Regions from separate parts of the Acidovorax carolinensis genome, predicted to be linked through region 2. Evidence: predicted binding sites of a transcription regulator. Region 2 holds the regulator's gene; the other holds the start of a gene.

Region 1 (10,923 bases), 1.1 Mb from region 2:
GCCCCGCTGGCCTTCATGCGCGGGCGCACGCTGAATAACGCCTTTGTGATCCTCGACGAAGCGCAGAACACCACGCCCGAGCAGATGAAGATGTTCCTCACCCGCATCGGCTTTGGCGCCAAGGCGGTGGTGACGGGCGACGTGAGCCAGATTGATCTGCCCAAGGGCGCCATGAGCGGCCTGATCGACGCCGAGCGCGTCTTGAAGCGCGTGAAGGGCATCGCCGTGACGCGCTTCACCAGCGCCGACGTGGTGCGCCATCCGCTGGTGGCGCGCATTGTGGACGCCTATGACGCGCCACGCCGCGCGCCGGCCCTGCGTGGTCGGGCCGCATGAATGCTCCTTATTTAATAGCTATTAGCGCTTGATACATAAGCGCCAAAGGCATAAATGACCTTGAATCAACTCTCCCTGTCGCTGCAGTTCGGCCGTTTTGACGGCGCCGCCGCCCACCGCGCCGTGCTGCCGCGCCACAAGGTCACGCGCTGGATTCGCCACGCGCTGGCCACCGATGCAGAGATCACCGTGCGCATCGTCGATGCCGAAGAAGGCCAGCAACTGAACCGCGACTACCGCAAGAAAGACTACGCCACCAACGTGCTCACCTTCGATTACACGCAGGAGCCCGTGGTGACCGCCGACCTGGTGCTCTGCGCCCCGTGGTCGAGCGCGAGGCGCACGAGCAGAACAAGAGCCTGGAAGAACACTACGCCCACCTGCTGGTGCACGGCACGCTGCACGCCCAGGGCTGGGACCACGAAACCAGCACCGCCGATGCCGACGAGATGGAGGCCTACGAAACCGCCATCCTGCAGGAGCTGGGGTTTGCCGACCCCTACGCCAGATAAGCGCAACCAAGGCGGGGCGCGCCGCTGGGGCGCATCCCCATCGGCACAGTCACTCCTTGCGCTCGATCAGCCGGTTGATACGCAGGGCCGCCAGGGTGCACACCACCCCCGACAGCAAATACAGCGATACGGCCCCCACGCCAAACCGGGCCGAAAGCCCCAAAGCCACCAAAGGGGCAAAGCCAGCCCCGAGCAGCCACGCCAGGTCGGCCGACAACGCAGCCCCGGTGTAACGGTATCGGGCCGAGAAATTGGCCGTGACCGTACCCGATGCCTGACCATACGACAGCCCCAGCAGCACAAACCCGACGAGCAGGAACACGTTGTTGCCCACCTGGCCGGCGCCCAGCAGCCAGGGCGCGGTGAAGCTGAACAGCCCGATCAAGACCGCCATGGCACCGAGCAGATTGCGTCGCCCCACCCGGTCGGCCAGCCACCCGGACAGCACCATGGCGGCAGCTGCCAGCAAAGCACCCACAATCTGAACACTGAGCACTTCGGTGATGGATTGTTCCGAATACATGGCAATCCACGACAACGGAAACACCGTGGCCAGATGGAACAACGCAAAGCTGGCCAGCGCGGCAAAGGCGCCCAGCAGCACATTGCCGCCTTCATGGCGCATCACCTGGGTTGCGCTCACCGGCTGCAGCTCAAGCTGCTGCAACCGCTCGGCATACGACTGGCCCACCACCAGGCGCAAACGGGCAAACAGGGCCACCACATTGATGGCAAAGGCGACAAAGAAGGGATAGCGCCATCCCCAGTCGAGGAATTCAGCCACACTGAGGCTGCTGTACAGGTAGGCAAACAGGCTGGCCGCCAGAATGAAACCCACTGGGGCGCCCAGCTGCCCGATCATGGCAAACCAGCCGCGCCGCTCCTGGGGAGCGCTCATGGCCAGCAGCGAGGGCAAACCATCCCAGGTGCCCCCCAACGCCAGCCCCTGCCCGATGCGCAGGATGACGAGCGCAGCAATGGCCTTGCCTCCCGCCGACGCGTAGCCGGGCAAGAACGCCATGCCCGCAGTGCACGCCCCCAGCAGGAACAGCGCCAGCGTCAGCTTGGTGCCCCGCCCCCAGCGCCGCTGCACCGCCATGGAAATCGCCGTGCCCACCGGCCGCGCCACAAACGCCAGTGAAAAGATGGCAAAGGCCATCAAGGTGCCGTCCAGCCGCGACAGATACGGGAAAAGCAGCGAGGGAAAAACCAGCACGCTCGCAATGCCGAACACAAAGAAATCAAAGTATTCGGACGACCGCCCAATGATCACCCCCACCGCGATCTCGCCGGGCGTCACATCCTCATCGGTATGGGCCCGCGCCAGCGACACCGAACTCTCAAAATTGGGCACAGGCAGTGCGGCAGAAATTTGGCTGACCATATTGACACTCCTCAAGCAACGGATGCGAACAGCTCTGTTCTACACCGGAAAGCCCCCTTGTCGCAGCGCTTTTGCGGACTTGGCCCATAGGAAAACCCTGATGACCAGCACCCCAAAATGGGCAAATTGCCGTGCGCAGAAGACGCAGGAAAACCACCGAGACAAGCACAAAACCGGCGGGGCATCATTGATCTTGGACAAAATGTCCAATGGACAATTTCGCTGGCAGTACTACATTGCGAATCCTCAGTCACTCGCGTTTACCCCTAAGCACTTCGTGGTCGCGCCACCCCCAGCATGCTCAAAAACAAGAAACTTCGCAGGCCCGCCTGGCTTGCAGCCGTCGCCATGACGACCTTACTCGCCGGCTGCAGCAAGGCGGTCGTTCTGAACCCGGCCGGCGATATCGCAGCCCAACAAGGTCAGATGGTCATCACCGCCACGCTGCTGATGCTCGTCATCATCGTGCCGGTGATCGCGCTCACCCTCTTTTTTGCCTGGAAGTACCGCCAGGGCAACACCGAGGCCGAATACGACCCCGAGTGGCACCACTCCACCACACTGGAGCTGGTGATCTGGACCGTGCCGCTGCTCATCATCATCGCCCTGGGGGCGCTGACCTGGATCGGCACCCACAAGCTCGACCCCTATCGTCCGCTGGACCGCATCGACGCCCAGCGTCCTCTGGCCGCCAACGTGACGCCGCTGGAGGTGCAGGTGGTGGCGATGGACTGGAAGTGGCTTTTCTTCTATCCCGAGCAAGGCATTGCCATGGTGAACGAGCTGGCTGCCCCGGTGGACCGCCCCATCCTGTTCAAGCTGACAGCCACGTCCACCATGAACGCGTTTTACGTGCCGGACCTCGCCGGAATGATTTACGCCATGCCGGGCATGCAGACAGAGCTGAACGCGGTGATCAACAAGCCCGGCGTATTCAAGGGCATGTCGTCGCACTACAGCGGCGCGGGCTTCTCGGGCATGACCTTCAAGTTCCACGGTCTGAGCAACGATGACTTTGCACAGTGGGTGCAAAAAGCAAAGACGGAAGGCAAGCCCCTGGACAAGGGCGCCTACCTGAACCTGGCCAAGCCCAGCGAGCGCGATCCCGTCCAGCGCTTTGCCAGCGTGGAAGAAGGCCTGTACGACAAGGTGCTCAACCGCTGCGTGGAAGACGGAAAGATGTGCATGCACCACATGATGGCCATCGACGCCCATGGCGGTGATGCCTATGTGCGCGCCGCAGGCCTGAACCTGCCGCAGGACTGGTGCACCGCGCAGAACGCCGCCCAGGTGGTGGCCGCCATCGACAACCGCAACGCACCGACATCCGGTGCCAGCCTCCGCCAATGAGTCTCCCTATGTTCTCCGAAACCGTTTCTCCCTCCCACTGGGCTCTGGGCCGACTGAGCTGGGACGCCGTACCGATGGCGCATGAGCCCATCGTGCTGTGGACCTTCATCGCCGTCGTACTGGGCGGTATCGCCGTCATGGCGGGCATCACCAAGTTCCGCCTGTGGGGCCCGCTGTGGCGCGACTGGATCTGCAGCATCGACCATAAAAAGATCGGGATCATGTACATGATCCTGGGCCTGGTGATGCTGCTGCGCGGCTTTGCCGATGCCGTGATGATGCGCCTGCAACAGGCCATGGCTTTTGACGACAACCTCGGCTACCTGCCGCCGCACCATTACGACCAGATCTTCACCGCGCACGGCGTGATCATGATCTTCTTCGTAGCCATGCCGCTGGTCACGGGGCTGATGAACTACCTGGTGCCGCTGCAGATTGGCGCGCGCGACGTGTCCTTCCCGTTCCTGAACAACTTCAGTTTCTGGATGACCACTGCCGGCGCCGTGCTGGTGATGGTGTCGCTGTTCCTGGGCGAGTTTTCCACCTCGGGCTGGCTGGCGCTCTCGAACCTGGGCGCGCAGAGCCCGAGCACCGGGCTGGATTACTACATCTGGGCGCTGCAGATTGCCGGGGTGGGCACCACGCTGTCGGGCATCAACCTGATCGTGACCATCATCAAGATGCGCGCGCCCGGCATGAGCCTGATGAAGATGCCCGTCTTCACCTGGACGGCCCTGTGCACCAACGCGCTGATCGTTGCGTCCTTCCCCGTGCTGACGGCCGCGCTGGTGCTGATGTCGCTGGACCGCTACGTGGGCACGAACTTCTTCACCAACGAACTGGGCGGCAACCCCATGCTCTACGTGAACCTGATCTGGATCTGGGGCCACCCCGAGGTCTATATCCTGATCTTGCCCTGCTTTGGCATCTTCTCCGAGGTGGTGGCCACGTTCTGCAAAAAGCGCCTGTTTGGCTACACCTCGATGGTGTATGCCACGGTGGTGATCACCATCCTGTCGTATCTGGTGTGGCTGCACCACTTCTTCACCATGGGCTCGGGCGCGAGCGTGAACACCTTCTTTGGCATCACGACGATGATCATCTCGATCCCGACGGGCGCGAAGATCTTCAACTGGCTGTTCACCATGTACAAGGGCCGCATCCGCTTCGAGCTGCCCATGATGTGGACGGTGGCCTTCATGATCACCTTTGCCATCGGCGGGATGACCGGCGTGCTGCTGGCCGTGCCTCCGGCCGACTTCGTGCTGCACAACAGCCTGTTCCTGATCGCCCACTTCCACAACGTGATCATTGGCGGCGTGCTGTTTGGCCTGTTTGCCGGCATCAACTACTGGTACCCCAAGGCTTTTGGCTACAAGCTTGACCGCACCTGGGGCCTGCGCTCGTTCTGGCTGTGGGTGGTGGGCTTCTGGGTGGCGTTTGGCCCGCTGTATGTGCTGGGCCTGATGGGAGTGACACGCCGCGCCAACCACTTTGAAGACCAGTCGCTGCAAATCTGGTTCCAGATCGCGGCGTTCGGCGCCTTCCTGATTGCTCTGGGCATCGCCTGCTTCCTGATCCAGATCGTGGTGAGCTACCTCAAGCGCGAGCAGCTGCGCGACTGGACCGGCGACCCCTGGGATGCGCGCACGCTGGAATGGGCCACCTCCTCGCCCCCGCCCGACTACAACTTTGCCTTCACTCCCGTGGTGCATGAAATTGACGCATGGTGGGACATGAAGAAGCACGGCTACCAGCGGCCGCACACTGGTTTTGCCCCCATCCACATGCCTGCCAACACGGGCTCGGGAGCAGTGATATCGGCCCTGTCGCTGGTCTTCGGCTTTGCACTGATCTGGCACATGTGGCTGCTGGCAGGCGTGTCGTTTGCCGCGCTGCTGCTGGCCGCCATCGTCCACACGTTCAACTACCAGCGTGACTTCTACATCCCGGCATCCGAAGTGATCTCCACCGAAGAAGCCCGCACACTCCAACTGGCCCGCCATGTCTGATATCCGCCTCCCCGCTGGCGCCGCCGCAGGCGCCCTGGCCCAGCGCGAGTACCACCTCGCACATGAGCCCCATCCCGAAAACGGCACGGCCCTGGGTTTCTGGCTGTACCTGATGAGCGACTGCCTCATCTTTGCCGCCCTGTTTGCCACCTACGGAGTGCTGGGCCGCAGCTATGCGGCCGGTCCCACGGGCGCGCAGCTGTTTGACCTGCCGCTGGTGGCACTCAACACGGCCTTCCTGCTGCTGTCATCCATCACTTTCGGCTTTGCCATGCTGGAAAAGCAGAAGCAAAACGTCAAGACCACACTCGCCTGGCTGGCAGTCACCGGGGTGCTTGGCCTTTGCTTCCTGGGTCTGGAGCTGTATGAGTTCTCGCACCTCATCCACCAGGGCGCAGGCCCGCAGCGCAGCGCCTTCCTGTCGGCGTTCTTCACGCTGGTGGGCACCCACGGTCTGCACGTCACCTTTGGCCTGATCTGGCTGGTGGTGCTGATGGTCCAGATTGGCAAGCATGGCCTGATCCCTGCGAATACTCGCCGCCTGATGTGCCTGTCGATGTTCTGGCACTTTCTGGACGTGGTCTGGATCGGTGTCTTCACTTTTGTGTACCTGATGGGGGTGCTGTAAATGAGCGCACAACACACACACAATGCCCATGGGCATGACGACCATCACGGTCACCATGATGATGGCCCGCACAGCACCTTCTCGGGCTATATGGCCGGTTTTGTGCTGTCCATCATCCTCACCGCCATTCCGTTCTGGCTGGTCATGGCCAAGGTGATTGCCGACCGCAACACCGCCGTGCTGGTACTCGGTGGCTTTGCGGTGATCCAGATCCTGGTGCACATGGTGTTTTTCCTGCACATGAACGGCAAGGTCGAAGGCGGCTGGACCCTGCTGTCCACCATCTTCACCGTGGTGTTTGTGGCCATTGCCATCGCCGGCACGCTGTGGGTCATGTTTCACATGAACACCAACATGATGCCCGAGCACCCGCAGGCGACCGCCGCGGCGCAGCACGGGCCGGGTGCTGCGCACAACACCGCCCCCTGACCGGCACCTCCCCACTGTGTCCACACCGCAGGCGGGCCGCAAGGGCCCGCATTCCAACGCAACCCTGGCGATGCTCACTTTGGTGGGCATCGCGCTTTTCATGGGATTCATCGCACTGGGTGTGTGGCAGGTGCAGCGCCGCGCCTGGAAACTCGACCTCATCGAGCGCGTCACGCAGCGCATCCAGGCAGCGCCCGGCGCATTGCCTCCTCAGGCACAGTGGCCCCAGGTGGATGCTGCCACGCATGGATACCAAGCCGTGCGCCTGCAGGGGCAATGGTTGGCAGAAAAAACCGTGCTGACACAGGCCACCACCGCACTCGGGTCGGGCTATTGGGTGCTCACCCCTTTGCAACTGACCGATGGCACGCAGGTGCTGGTCAACCGGGGATTCATTCCACCGGAGCAGCGCGCACAGTGGCAGGGACGCCAGGCCATTGCAGCGGCGGAACCCGTCACGGTCGAAGGCTTGCTGCGCATGAGCGAGCCTGGCGGTGGATTCTTGCGCCGCAATGACCCGGCGGCGCAACGCTGGCATTCGCGCGACGTAGCAGCCATTGCCCGGAGCCGCCAACTCACGCAGGCTGCACCATTCTTTGTGGATGCAGGCATACCTGCGCTGCAAGGCGCCAGCACGACAGAACTTTCCTCGTCACCGCAGGGTCCGTGGCCGCGCCAGGGCATGACGGTGGTGCGCTTTGCCAACACCCACCTGGTCTATGCGCTCACATGGTTTGGAATGGCACTCCTGGTTGTGGTGGCGGCGGGGGTTATGGCACGCTACGAGGTCCGGCTGCGTACGTCCCGCAGCAAAGACCCCGCCCATGAACAGTAGCGCAAGCCCTTCCATCCCGCCCTCGAGCAAGGCCCGCTTTGCGAATGCATCCGCCGGCCTCAAGAACCTGCACCAGCTAATCCAGCTGCGCTGGATCGCCGTAGTGGGCCAACTGCTCACCATCGAAGCCACCCACTACAGCCTGGGCATGCCCCTGCCGCTGCAGGAGATGCTCACCATCGTGGGCTGCATGGCGCTCTTCAACCTGGCCAGCCTGGTGCGCTGGCGCAGCGGACGCAGCGTTCACGATGTCGAGATATTTCTCGCCCTGCTGGTGGATGTGGCCGCACTGACTGCGCAGCTGTACCTGAGCGGGGGCATCAGCAACCCCTTCGTGTTTTTGTACCTGCTGCAGATTGCCGTGAGCGCCATGCTGTTGCGGGCAGGCTACATGTGGTTCATCGTGCTGGTCGCATCGTCGTGCGTGGTACTGCTGGCACAGCACAGCCAGCCGCTGCCCCTGGCCACCAACCTGCACGAGGGTTGGGCCAGTCCCTATGTGCTGGGTCTGCTGGTGTGCTTCATGATCAACGCCATTTTGGTGGTCATCTTCATCACGCGCATCAGCCACGATCTGCGCCGGCGCGATGCACGGCTGGCTGCGGCGCGCCAGAGGGCAGCCGAGGAAGAACACATCGTCCGCATGGGCCTGCTGGCCTCGGGGGCCGCGCACGAGCTGGGCACCCCGCTGGCCACCATGGCCGTCATCCTGGGCGACTGGCGGCGCATCCCGGCCCTGGCAACAGACCCGGTGCTGCAGGAAGAAATCGCCGAAATGCAAACCCAGGTGCAGCGCTGCAAGGCCATCGTGAGCGGCATCCTGCTGACTGCGGGCGAAACGCGCGGCGAAGACTCCAGCCAGACCACGGTCTGCCAGTTTCTGGACACCCTGGTCAGTGACTGGCGCGCCACGCGCTCGATCGACACGTTTGTCTATGACAACCGCATCCAGAACGACAGCCCCATGGTCGCCGATACCACGCTCCAGCAAATGGTTTTCAATGTGCTGGACAATGCCCGGGACGCGTCACCCGACTGGGTGGCCCTGCTCTCGCAGCGCGATGACGATGCGTTGCGCATCGTGGTAACGGACCGGGGGCCGGGGTTTTCGCCAGAGGTGCTGGCGCAAATCGGCACACCCTACCAGTCCACCAAGGGGCGCCCTGGCGGCGGGCTGGGCCTGTTCCTGTCGATGAACGTGGCACGCACCCTGGGCGGCAGCCTGGTGGCGCGCAACCGCCCCGAGGGTGGCGCAGAAGTCACCATCACGATGGCACTGGCCAACATCGCACTGCAGGACAGCACACAAGGCACCCATGGACACTGAACGCTTGCTGCTCATCGTGGAGGATGACGAAGCCTTTGCCCGCACCCTGGCACGCTCGTTCGAGCGGCGTGGCTACCGGGTGCTGCACGCCGACAGCGTGGCGCGCATGGATGATCTGCTGACCGAACACACCCCCGACTATGCGGTGGTGGACCTCAAGCTCAAGGGCGAGGCATCGGGCCTGGCCTGCGTGCGCAAGCTCCATGTGCACCACGCTCCCATGCACATCGTGGTGCTGACCGGCTTCGCCAGTATTGCCACCGCGGTGGAGGCCATCAAGCTGGGCGCGGCGCATTACCTGGCCAAGCCGTCCAACACCGATGACATCGAAGCCGCCTTCGGCCTGCAGGAAGGCAATGCCGATGTCGAACTGAGCAACCGCTCCAGTTCCATCAAGACCCTGGAATGGGAGCGCATTCACCAGGTGCTGGCAGAAACCGACTTCAACATCTCCGAAGCCGCGCGCCGACTGGGCATGCACCGCCGCACACTCAGCCGCAAACTGGGCAAGCAACGCGTCTGACTCTGACTCTTGCCCCTGCGGGGCCGCGCCGCGATTGCGCCACTTTTGCGCACAGCAGATTCACAAAACCGCGAAGGGCGGGAACGGCGCCAGCCCCTACCATCCTCCCTTCGGTGCAAGCCGCAAAACGCCCCAAGCCATCAGGAGAGACATGTTCGAAATTGCCCTGCTGCTCACCGCCGCCTTCGTTGCCGGCGCCCTCAATGCCGTCGCCGGTGGCGGCAGCTTTCTGACACTGCCCGCCCTCGTCTTCACCGGCGTGCCGCCCGTGGTGGCCAATGCCACCGGCACCGTGGCACTGCTGCCCGGCTACATGGCGGGCGCCTGGGGCTTTCGCGAAGACACCGCCCCGCCGCCCGGGCTGTCGATGCGCCTCTTGGTGGTGCTGTCGCTCATCGGCGGTGCGGCGGGTGCGGCGCTGCTGCTGGTCACGCCCGACGCCACCTTCCGCCGCGTGGTGCCCTGGCTGCTGCTGGCGGCCACGGCGCTGTTTGCGTTCGGGCCGCAACTGCGCCGGCTGCTGGCCGGTGGCAAGCCGTCGACCGCCAAGGCCACCGCGGGCGTGCTGGCCGTGGCGGCATATGGCGGCTACTTCAACGGCGGGCTGGGCATTTTGCTGTTGGCCCTGTTCGGCCTTTTGGGCCAGACGAACCTGAACGCCATGAATGGCCTGAAAAACTGGGTGTCAGCCCTGCTCACCGCGATTGCCGTGGCCATCTATGCCGCTGGCGGCCTGGTGCTGTGGCGCGAGGCATTGCTGATGATGGTGGCCGCCACGCTGGGCGGCTACGGCGGCGCGCGCGTGGCGCGGCGCATTCCGGCGCCCTGGCTGCGCTGGGGCATCGTGGCCACAGGGCTGGTGATGGCGGGACTGTTTTTCTGGCGGCAGTAGGCCCGGGCAATTGCCGGGCTAACGCCGCGGCGCCAGCGGGCGGGAGCGATCCGCCAGCGCGTAGGCCTTGAGCCACTGCGCACAGACCAGATAGCCCAGCACCAGCGCGCCCATGCCCGCCAGCATATCGGCGGGGGGCGCCACAAAACCGAACCAGGCGCCCACCGGCGTGAACGGCAGCGCCATGGCCACCAGCAAGGCGATGAGTGACGACGCCACCAGGGCCGGGTGCGCAAGATCGCGCCATGGCCGGGCGCGGGTGCGGATGATGAAGATCACCAGAATCTGCGTGGCCATCGACTCCATGAACCACAGCGTGCGAAATTCCTCGGGCGTGGCCTGAAACAGCCACAGCAGCCCACCGAACGTGGCCAGATCGAACAGCGACGACAGCGGCCCCATGGTGCCGGCAAAACGCAGCAAGCCCTGCATGTCCCACACCTGGGGTTGCGCAATGGCCTCGGGACGCACCGTGTCCAGCGGTATGCCGATTTCCGAAAAGTCGTACAGCAGGTTGTTCAGCAGGATCTGCGTGGGCAGCATGGGCAAGAACGGAAGGAACAGCGAGGCCACCGCCATCGACAGCATGTTGCCGAAGTTGGAGCTGGCACCCATGCGCACATATTTGAGGATGTTGACGAAAGTGCGCCGGCCCTCCTCCACGCCATCGGCCACCACCTCCAGGTCGGATGCCA
Region 2 (10,923 bases):
GTATCCACGCGCTGAGACAGCAGCAGCCGGTTGGGCAGACCGGTCAGAACATCGCTGTACGCGAGCTCTTCAATGCGTTTTTGGGCAGCATGCTGCAACGTAAGGTCTCGCATGAAGCCAATGCTTTGCACCAGTCGGCCTTCGTCATCGCGCAGGGCCACCCAGGAAAGTTGCACGGCGCAGTAGGCGCCGTTGTCGCGGGGCAGCCAGAGCTCACCCTCCCAGTAGCCGTCGCTATTCCAACCCGCCAGTACCTGCTCCATGAACGAGGAATCCGACCCGTTACCGAAAAGGGACGCCGCCATACACCCCACGAAAGCGTCTGCACAGGGGCCTACCAATCGCTCGCAACCGGGGTTCATGCGCATCAAATGGTGCCGGCTGTCTGCGATGAAAATCGCATCCAGGCTGGAATCGAAAACCCGTGCAGCCAGGCGCAAGCTGGCCTGCATCTCGGCTTGGCGGGTGATATCCCTGAACGAATACACGCGCCCCACGGGGCGGCCCTGGTGAAGTTGGGGCACAACGCGACGCTCCACCGTCATGCCACCGTGCAACTGCAGGATGTCGGCGGTCTCCAGCAGCGGCTCACGCTCGATGGCAATCAGGCGTTCCTGGTAGTCCTGGCGATCCACCACTCTTGAGGCCATATGGTCATGCACCGCAGTGTCGTTGCGCTGCACCAGGAGGTCGCGGGGAATGCTCCAGATTTGCGCCAACCGCTGGTTGAAGGCGCGCACACGCCCGTCAAGACCGCACACCAGCATGCCGTCCGCAGCGGAGTCGAGGGTGGCGCGCAATTCCGAAAGCAGGGTCTCCAACTCCTGTTCTGTGGCCTCCTGGCTACTGCGATCGAGCATCGTCAGCATGAGAACCGCATGACCAGTGCATTGGTCCACACAGCTCACACTGCGATCGACTGGCACCAGCAAGCCATCTGGCCGCAACACACTGGTATGCGAGCGAATGCCCTCCAAAAGGGTGGCAAGGGGCCCAGCCCAGAATGCGTGATCCTCGGGCGTTGCCGCCAGGCATGTCACCGGCTTGCCCACCATGTCAACTGCGGACCTGCCGGCCAGTTGCTCGGCCGCCCTGTTCGCCTGCAGGATAAGTAAGCTGTTGCCATCCACAAGCCACACCGCCTCCAGCAGGCCGTCCAGCCAAGACTGCGGTGGCAACTGGCTCACGCTTGCGCCTCGTCAGGACCGGGATCCACCGCGCGCTCAAAAAAATAGCAGATCCGCTGACGGGGCGAAAGGTAGTCGAGGGAATCGCGCGGCAACTGGGCAGGTTTCAGGCTGCGACGTATGCCCAGTTCAGGCATCGCCTCCAGGTCCAGCACCGGTGCCTCATCCTTGGGAACCCGGGAATCGTGAACGATCACTTTGGGCCGAAGCGGCCTGGACGAGTTGACCGACACCACGATGGCGTAGCGGTCGTTGACAAGCTGGACCACCGATCCCGGCGGATACACGCCCATCATGCGGATGAAGGCGCCGAGCACCACCGGATCAAAGCGGGATTTGAGCTGGGCAAACATCACCGACAGGGCTTCGTGGGGCGTCAAGGCATCCACACCTGCCGCGGGATTGCACATCCGGTCGTAGTGGTTGACCAAGGCCAAAATCTGGCCCGGACGTCCCATGTCCTCGCCCACAAGATGCAAGGGAAATCCGCTGCCGTCTGCCATTTCATGGTGCTGCGCAATCGCTGTCAAGACCGAATCAGACAAGCCCATCAATTGCGCGAAGGTGACTGACTGCCCTACATGGGACTCATAACGCTGCCGTTCGGCCGGCATGAAGCCGGCGGTCGGCACGTTGAGCTTGCCCAGATCGTGCAGCAGCGCAGCGATACCGAGTTCGTGCAGTTCAGGGCTTTTCATGCCCAGCGCCTTGCCCAGCAAGAGGCTGATGACCATCACGTTGACCGGATGCAGTGCGCTGCTCTCGCCCACGCCCTCTGACAGGAGACGGATCACGGAGTCGCCGTTCGCGAGCAACTCCCTCAGGCAATCCGACACCACCGCCTCGCACTGGGTGCGAGCCAAGCCGGGCTGCTCTGCGACCGCACGCTCCACCGCCTGGTATTGCCGGGTGGCTTCGCCGAAGCGCTGGTTGCACGCGGCCAGCACCCGGTTCTGCAGCTGCAGGTGGGCACGGTTCTGGTCCGCGATGGAATCCTCGTCAGCAGAAACCACGGTCACTGCGTCTGCGCCCAATTCCGCAGCAAGGGTGTCGGGCGCGTCGCCGGGGACCGCATCCGGCGCAAACAGTTCAGGATCGCTTTTTTTGGGGAAGTAACGCACCTCTTTGAGACCCAGCTCCCTGAGGGTGGCGATCTGGTCTGCGGACACGATGCGAAAGCTGCTCACCGGGAACGGGTGACGCATCCAGCCCAAATCGAGCTGAACGTACATGCCGACACGAAGCTGGCTGATATCAATGAGGAGCGAAGAATTCACGACACAGGGGGCGAAACATGGTGATATGAATTCCACCAACAGTTACAGCAATTATCGCCATTTCGCCATCCAGCGCGCGCTTCGCAGCCAAAAAGCTGCAGCGTCGGGCAACTCTGCGACACAGAACCGTCAAAAGTACCTGAGGCTGCTGCCCAGAGCTACCCGCTCGAGCCCGGAGACTATCGACTACCGGCACCAGAGCGAGGGCTTATAGACCAGGTCCATCCACAAAGCCCAGCCTGCCACCCCCACCAACAATGCGCCCGCCAGCCGCGTTCCCCAATTGACCCGCGCGGCATTGAGGTGTGAACGCAACTTGCCCCACACCCAAGGGCCGCCCACCAGCCACAGGCCACTGCCCACACCAAACAGCGCCATGGTGGCAGCGCCCTGAAGCGCGCCCCCACTGAGCGCTGCAACCAGTAACGCAGAGTAAAGCAATCCGCAGGGCATGAGCGCCCAAAGCGCTCCCGCCACCATCAGCCCGCCCGGTGCACGGACAAGGGGTTGCACACGGCGCCAGGCCGTGCGACCGGCCTGCTCCACCCAGGCAGGCTGGCGCGCCTGCACCATCATCATCAACCCCCAGGCCATGACCGCGACATGCATCAGGGTCCATACCGGACTCAGGGCCATGGTTTGCTGCGTCAGCCAAGCCAGACTGTCCATGGCTAACGCCGCAAGGGCGCCCGCCCCGGCATAGCCCGACAGCCGCCCGACGTGGAACGCAAGCAACCGGCGCGGCACCCCACCCTGGGGACGCCACAGTACCGGCCGAGAGGTGGTGTTGCTGGCATCACCTGTGGTCGAACAGGTCGTCGCTTGACCCACGAGCGCACCGCAAGGTGCAGAGCACATGGCCAAGCAATGAGGCCCACCGGCGAGCCCCATGAGCAAGGCCGTTACGGCGAGGGGCGCAAGCATGAAACCTGATACTCCGTTGGAATGGTCACCCTAGATGATGCGCGAAAACCTCGCCCGATTGCGGTCAGCCTGCAGATAGCGGTCAAACACCATCGCGATGCCGCGCACAAAAAACCAGCCCATGGAGGTCACCTTGACGCCCTCGGCACTCAACACGACAAGCCCTTGCTCGGCCATGGTCTCCAACTGCTCCAGTTCGGGAGCGAAATACTTCCGAAAATCAATGAGCCACGCCTGATCGAGGGGTTCAAACTGCAATTCGCCCTGGCACATGAGCGCCATGATGACAGCCCTGCGCACCAGATCGTCACGGTTCAGGGCCAATCCTCGCACCACGGGCAAGCGCCCCTGGTCCAGGTGGTCGTAGTACTCCTCCAGCGACTTGGCGTTCTGACTGTAGGTGGCACCCACCCTGCCGATGGCTGACACGCCCAGGCCAATGAGATCGCAATCGGGCTGGGTGCTGTAGCCCTGAAAGTTGCGATGCAGTCGCCCCTGCCGTTTGGCAACAGCCAAAGCATCGGTGGGCAGGGCAAAGTGGTCCATGCCCACATAGACATACCCGCGTCCATGAATGCGTCCAGCGAGCGCGACAGCATGGTCACCTTGGCAGACGCTGCAGGCAACTCAGTCGATATGATGCGCCGCTGCGGCTTGAAACGATCGGGTAGATGGGCATAGGCGTACAAGGCAATCCGGTCGGGGCGCAATTGCACCACCTGTGCCAATGTACGGTCAAACGACTCGGGCGTCTGGCGTGGCAGCCCGTAGATCAGGTCCACGTTGACGGACTCAAAGCCCAGGGCGCGGGATGCCTCCACCAGCGCAAACACCTGATCTGCCGGCTGGATACGGTGCACCGCCTTCTGCACCTCGGTATCGAAATCCTGCACGCCGAAGCTCAGCCGGTTGAAACCCAGCTCAGCCAGCACTGCCAAGCGATCGGCAGTGACTGTGCGGGGATCGACCTCAATGGAGTATTCGCCGCCCGGAGCAAGCGAGAAGCTGCGACGCAGCGTTGCCATGAGCTGCCGCAGGCCGTCATCCGACAGAAAGGTTGGCGTGCCCCCGCCCAAGTGAAGCTGACTGACTACCTGCCCGGTGCCACAGTGGGCCGTGTACAGATCAATTTCGCGGCTCAGATAGCGCAAATACACATCGGCACGGTCATGGTGCTTGGTGATGATCTTGTTGCAAGCGCAGTAGTAACACAGCGATTCGCAAAACGGAATGTGGACGTACAGGGACAGCGGCAGCGCCATGGCCGTGGTACCCACCCGGCGCTGCGAGAGCGCCAGCACATAGTCCTCTTGCCCAAACGCCTCCACAAACCGATCTGCGGTGGGATAGGAGGTATAACGAGGTCCTGGCACGTCAAAACGGCGCAGAAGTTCTGGTGAAACAGCGGTCATGGGAAAATATCCTTGCGTGCATTGATACTGTGCCGTACCCTTCGACCGACGTCCTTGACTTTAATCAAGAACATGAAGGGACGCAGCGGTGACAATTTGATTCATATCAGCCGCCGGGCGCGCAGCGCGGGACAATTGCGTCCCAACAGATATCAGCCAATTATCCCGGCCCAACCAGGTTCCAGTGTCCATGAATCCGCAAACCATCAAAGTCGCCTGTTCCAACTGCAACCTGCGAGAACTGTGCATGCCCGTAGGTTTGAACGAACAGCAGTTGCAACGCATTGACGACATCGTGGCCGTGCGACGAAAGATCAAGCGTGGCGGTACCCTCTTTCGCAATGGAGAGTCATTCACTTCTCTCTATGCCATTCGCACAGGATTTTTCAAGACCTGCGTCGCCACGGAAGATGGGCGTGACCAGGTCACGGGTTTTCAGATGGCCGGTGAGATTATTGGGCTCGACGGCATCGTCAACGATCACCATACCTGCGACGCCATCGCCCTCGAAGACGCCGAAGTGTGCGTCATGCCCTTTGATCGCATCGAAGAACTGTCGCGCGAAGTCAACGCCCTGCAGCACCATGTTCACAAGATCATGAGCCGCGAAATCGTTCGCGAGCACGGTGTAATGCTTTTGCTCGGCAGCATGCGCGCCGAAGAGCGTCTTGCGGCGTTCCTTCTCAATCTGGTGCAACGCCTGCACGCCCGTGGGTTCTCGCAATCCGAACTGGTATTGCGGATGACGCGGGAAGAAATTGGCAGTTACCTGGGACTCAAACTGGAAACCGTGAGCCGCACGTTCTCGAAATTTGTGGAAGAAGGCACCGTGGAAGTGAAACAGCGCCATGTCCGCATTCTGGATACCGAGGCCCTCAAGCGCATCGTTAACAATCAGCAGGCCTGCCACTGATCGTCATACAGAAATGTGCCTCTTAGGGGCACGATGAAGCCTTGTGACAATCATCCGGGCGTGCCTGCGGGGCCACAGGGCAGCGGTTGAGTTCAAAGGGTGACATAGACAGCAGGGTCGTCAGCGCGCTGGCAACCATGGTAATGATCCAGAAAACAAAGAACGCAAGGGTATAAACGCCCTGGCGCGACAGCGTCAACGGCTGACCAAACCAATGCAGATCCTGCGGATCCACCATGGCGAAAACCAGCATTTCCAGAACGCCTGCTACCAAAAAGGCAGGCCATGCAATCCACATCAGGCGTTGCGTCCACATTGTGTTGTCTCCTAAGGTTTTGCTGAGGGGATTTGCCTACACCAGGCTAGCATCAAAGCTCAGCGAGGTTGATCCCCAGCAGGTGTCGCCGCGTGGTTACGGGCCTTGACTGCGGGAGCCAAACTTTTTTCAGGCTGCGCGAGCGTCTGGTTGATCTCAATTCCCTTGCGGTAATAGTCTTCCTCTACGACGGGGTCAGGCCGACTGACAGCCAGCCACAGCGTGACAAAGCCGGCGATCACCACAATGACCGGCCCGGCAATCACCAGCCAGACATGACCAAATCTCCACCAGGGCTGCGATTTAGGAGTAACAACGGGGCTGGATGACATAAAAATTTCTCAGCTTGTCAGCAATACAGTTCGCAAGACGCCCTGGAGCCATTAAGCGACCTTCACCTAACGTGGCACCAGGAAAATGGATTTCTCGGTAACTTTGCCACCGCTTTCCGGTGCCGAAATATCGAAATGAATCGTGTGAGAGCCCGGAGCGGCCGATCCATAGGGTATCTGGAGCCGCACAGCCACCCAGCGGGATTCTGCGGCACCAATTTCAATCTCCCGCTCCGATGCCACTTCAAGGCCATCGAGCCCGCTCGCTGCAATGCGATAGCGCTGCGCAGCCTCTGTGGCATTCATGATCTGCAACCGATACACGTTTTCGAGCTTACCGCCCGCAACAATGCGGGACAAGGCAGCACGGTCACGCACTATATCGACCTTCAAGGGGGTGCGTGTTGCCAGGCTGGCCAACATGCCCACACACAAGGCAATCAGAACCGCGGTGTAGATGAGCACGCGAGGACGCAAGACATGTCGCAAAATTTGCGACTGACTCCAGCGATGCAGGACACCATTTTGGGTCGAATAACGGATCAACCCCCTGGGGTAATGCATCTTGTCCATCACGGTGTTGCATGCATCCACACAAAGACCGCAGCCGATGCATTCATACTGCAGGCCCTTGCGGATGTCGATGCCCACGGGACAAACCTGAACACACAAGGTGCAATCGATGCAATCGCCCAAGCCCTTGGCCTTGTAGTCCACGGTCTTGACTCGTGGACCACGCGGCTCGCCACGGGCTTCGTCGTAGGTGACGATGAGCGTGTCCCGATCGAACATTGCGCTCTGGAAACGGGCGTAGGGACACATGTATTTGCACACCTGTTCCCGCATGAAGCCGGCATTGCCGTAGGTGGCGAATCCGTAGAAAAACACCCAGAAAATCTGCCAGCCGCCGGAAAAAGCCAACAGCTCAGGACCCAGCTCCCGAATCGGCACAAAATAACCGACAAAGGTAAAACCGGTCCAAAGTGCCACTGCCACCCACACGGCCTGCTTCAAGAACTTCTTGCGGATCTTTTCAAACGTCCAGGGGCTCGCATCCAGTCGCAGACGCGCACTGCGATCACCCTCGATCTTGTGCTCTATCCACATGAAAATCTCGGTATAGACCGTCTGTGGACACGCAAACCCGCACCACAACCGACCGGCAACCGCAGTGAACAGAAACAGCGAGAGCGCCGAGATAATCAGCAACCCCGTCAGGTAGATGAAATCCTGCGGATACAGAACCAATCCGAAAATATAAAACCGGCGGGCACCCAGATCAAACAGCACCATCTGGCGCTGGCCCCACTCAAGCCACGGCAACCCATAAAAAACGAGCTGCGTAAGAAACACCATGACCCAGCGCCAGCGCGCAAAGTACCCGCTGATCGACCGCGGATAAATCTTCTTTTGCGCTTCGTAGAGGGAAACGAATTCACCCTCTGCCGATGGCTCGGGTGTGGCCGCCGCAATGGGGATGACCTTGCGCGGAGGCCTGTCAGATGATGTCATGGTGCAGGCGGTGGAGGCAGAAAAACGAACACTTCAGAGGGCGACCCCAGCGGGATGCGGCAGGGTCGCCCCGATTTCAGCGGGCTGCTACGGGCTTGTTGGACAAGCCCCATACATACGATGCCAACACGCCGATCTGCGCGTCGGTCAACTTGTCGGCTTGCGCAGGCATCTGGTTCACCTTGCCATTGTTGATCATGGCGGTAATGGCCGCTTCGCCCCAACCGTGCAACCAGATGTCGTCCGTGAGGTTGGGCGCGCCCAGCGCCTGGTTGCCCTTGCCGTCCATGCCGTGGCAGGCGGCGCATGAGACGAACTTGGACTTGCCCAGCGATGCCCGCAAAGAATCATGCGGACTGCCCGACAGGCTCAGCACGTAATGCGACAGATTGCGCACATCTTCCGGCGAACCCACTGCGGCAGCCATGGGAGGCATGTTGCCGATGCGCCCCTTTTCCAGCGTTTCGCGGATTTTCTCGGGGGTGCCGCCATGCAGCCAGTCGGTGTCTGCCAGGTTGGGGAATCCCTTGCTGCCGCGCGCATCCGAACCGTGGCACTGGGCGCAGTTGTTCATGAACAGGCGCTCGCCAATGGCATGGGCTTGCGGGTCGACCGCGACGTCTTCCGGCTTCATCGACGCGAAGCGTGCATACAGTGGTTCGATTTCCGTCTTGGCCTTGGCCATTTCGGCCTCGTATTCACCCTTTTGCGTCCAGTTCAACTTGCCCGTGAAGGTGCCAAGACCGGGGTAGGCAGCCAGATAGCCCAGACCGAAGATGATGGTGATGACGAACAGCCACACCCACCAGCGCGGCAGGGGGTTGTTCATTTCGACCAGGTCCTCGTCCCAAACGTGGCCGGTGGTGTTGTCGGATGTGGCCATCACCTTCTTGCGGCCTGCCATCCAAAGCAGGATGCCGCAGGCGATGATGCCGACCAGGGTCAGCGTGGTCACAAAGACCGACCAGAAATTGCTGGTGAAGTCACTCATGGGGTGTTCTCGTTCTGGTAAAGGTCAATCTTGCTCGAAAGGCAGCCGGGCTGCCTCATCAAACCGGGACTTGTTGCGGCCCCTGTAGGCCCAAACCCAGATGCCAATAAAGCAGGCCATCGATGCCAAAGTGGCGACGATGCGCATGGTCGTGATGTCCATGGCAAATCTCCTTTATTTGAGCGCGCGGCCCATGACTTGAAGGTACGCAACCAGGGCATCCAGCTCGGTCTTGCCCTTGACGTCGGCGGCAGACGCTGCGATCTGCTCGTCGGTGTAAGGTACGCCGACAGTCCGCAAAGCCTTCATGCGTGGAGCCACATCCGCCGGATCAATGGCGTTCTTCTCGAGCCACGGATACGCGGGCATATTGGACTCTGGCACCACGTCACGCGGATTGTTCAAATGGATGCGATGCCATTCATCGCTGTACTTGCCACCCACGCGATGCAGATCGGGGCCCGTGCGCTTGCTGCCCCACTGGAAGGGGTGGTCATAGACAAACTCGCCAGCCACCGAGTAGTGGCCATAGCGCAGGGTTTCGGCGCGGAACGGACGGATCATCTGCGAGTGGCAGTTGTAGCAACCCTCGCGGATATAGATGTCGCGGCCCACCAGTTGCATGGAGCTATAGGGCTCCACGCCCTTGACCGCCTCGGTCGTGGACTTCTGGAAGAAAAGGGGCACGATTTCCACCAGACCGCCAATGGCGATCACCAGCAGAATCAGCACGATCATCAGGAAGTTATTGGTTTCCACCTTCTCGTGGGTGAAGCCGCCAGAAGCATTTTGGTTGTTGTCAGACATGAATAGGCTCCTTGGGGCTCAGGCGTGGGCAGCGTTCACGGCGGGGATGGCCACCTTGACAGAACGACCCGAAATAGCGGTTGCCCACACGTTCCAGGCCATGATGATCATGCCGCCCAGATACAGCAGACCGCCGGCCACACGGATTACATAGAACGGATAGGTGGCCTTGACGCTTTCGACGAAGGTATAGGTCAAGGTGCCATCCGCATTGATGGCACGCCACATCAGGCCCTGCATCACGCCGGCAATCCACATCGCGGCGATATACAGCACGATGCCGATGGTGGCCATCCAGAAGTGCAGCTCAATCGCCTTGATGGAATGCATCTTTTCCCGGCCAAACAGACGAGGAACCAGGTAGTAGAGCGAGCCCATCGTGATCAACCCCACCCAGCCCAAGGCACCGGAATGCACATGGCCTACGGTCCAGTCGGTGTAGTGGCTCAAGGCGTTGACGGTCTTGATGGACATCATCGGGCCTTCGAACGTGGACATGCCGTAGAACGAAAGCGACACGATCAGGAAACGCAGGATGGGGTCGTCACGCAATTTGTGCCATGCGCCCGACAGGGTCATGATCCCGTTGATCATGCCGCCCCAGCTGGGGGCCAACAAGATGAGAGAGAACACCATGCCCACCGATTGCGTCCAGTCTGGCAGCGCGGTGTAGTGCAGGTGGTGTGGGCCTGCCCACATGTAGGTGAAGATCAGCGCCCAGAAGTGGACGATGGACAGGCGGTAGCTGTAAACCGGACGGCCCGCCTGCTTGGGGATGAAGTAGTACATCATGCCCAGGAAGCCCGTGGTGAGGAAGAAGCCCACGGCATTGTGGCCGTACCACCATTGCACCATCGCATCCTGAACGCCCGCATAGGCCGAATAGCTCTTCATGAAGCCGGCAGGAATGGATGCACTGTTGACGATGTGCAGCAAGGCCACCGCCAGAATGAAGGCACCGAAGAACCAGTTGGCCACATAGATGTGCTTGACCTTGCGCGTACCCACGGTGCCAAAAAACACGATGGCATAGGACACCCAGGTCACCGCAATCAGGATGTCAATCGGCCATTCCAGCTCAGCATATTCCTTGCCCTGGGTGTAGCCCAGGGGCAAGCTGATCGCCGCCGCCACAATGACCAGTTGCCAGGCCCAGAACGTGAACGCAGCCAGCGAAGGCGCGAACAGGCGCGTCTGACAGGTACGCTGCACTACGTAATAGCTGGTGGCGAACAGTCCGCAACCACCAAAC

The links. Region 2 encodes FNR, which switches genes on or off when oxygen is low (the NO sensors DNR and NnrR bind a similar motif). Its sites were predicted from a motif close to TTGATNNNNATCAA; they were not measured.
Region 1: a site for FNR is predicted at 2,420-2,433, ahead of cyoA (ubiquinol oxidase subunit II). Genes of this name have one in related genera too.

The regions. Positions count from the first base shown of each region.
Region 1 is NZ_CP021361.1:451,864-462,786, reverse strand. Features, by position in the region: gene CBP34_RS02245 (PhoH family protein) at 1-336, shown strand, start outside; partial or broken gene ybeY (rRNA maturation RNase YbeY) at 391-848, shown strand; gene CBP34_RS02235 (MFS transporter) at 898-2,232, opposite strand; gene cyoA (ubiquinol oxidase subunit II) at 2,530-3,582, shown strand; gene cyoB (cytochrome o ubiquinol oxidase subunit I) at 3,591-5,594, shown strand; gene cyoC (cytochrome o ubiquinol oxidase subunit III) at 5,587-6,222, shown strand; gene cyoD (cytochrome o ubiquinol oxidase subunit IV) at 6,223-6,651, shown strand; gene CBP34_RS02210 (SURF1 family protein) at 6,668-7,486, shown strand; gene CBP34_RS02205 (ATP-binding protein) at 7,476-8,813, shown strand; gene CBP34_RS02200 (response regulator transcription factor) at 8,803-9,336, shown strand; gene CBP34_RS02195 (sulfite exporter TauE/SafE family protein) at 9,488-10,228, shown strand; gene mgtA (magnesium-translocating P-type ATPase) at 10,247-10,923, opposite strand, start outside.
Region 2 is NZ_CP021361.1:1,598,344-1,609,266, reverse strand. Features, by position in the region: gene CBP34_RS07585 (sensor domain-containing protein) at 1-1,187, opposite strand, end outside; gene CBP34_RS07580 (HD-GYP domain-containing protein) at 1,184-2,464, opposite strand; gene CBP34_RS07575 (sulfite exporter TauE/SafE family protein) at 2,651-3,388, opposite strand; partial or broken gene hemN (oxygen-independent coproporphyrinogen III oxidase) at 3,419-4,800, opposite strand; gene fnr (fumarate/nitrate reduction transcriptional regulator Fnr) at 4,991-5,713, shown strand; gene CBP34_RS07560 (hypothetical protein) at 5,736-6,029, opposite strand; gene CBP34_RS07555 (FixH family protein) at 6,089-6,361, opposite strand; gene ccoG (cytochrome c oxidase accessory protein CcoG) at 6,428-7,873, opposite strand; gene ccoP (cytochrome-c oxidase, cbb3-type subunit III) at 7,950-8,864, opposite strand; gene CBP34_RS07540 (cbb3-type cytochrome oxidase subunit 3) at 8,889-9,026, opposite strand; gene ccoO (cytochrome-c oxidase, cbb3-type subunit II) at 9,039-9,671, opposite strand; gene ccoN (cytochrome-c oxidase, cbb3-type subunit I) at 9,690-10,923, opposite strand, start outside.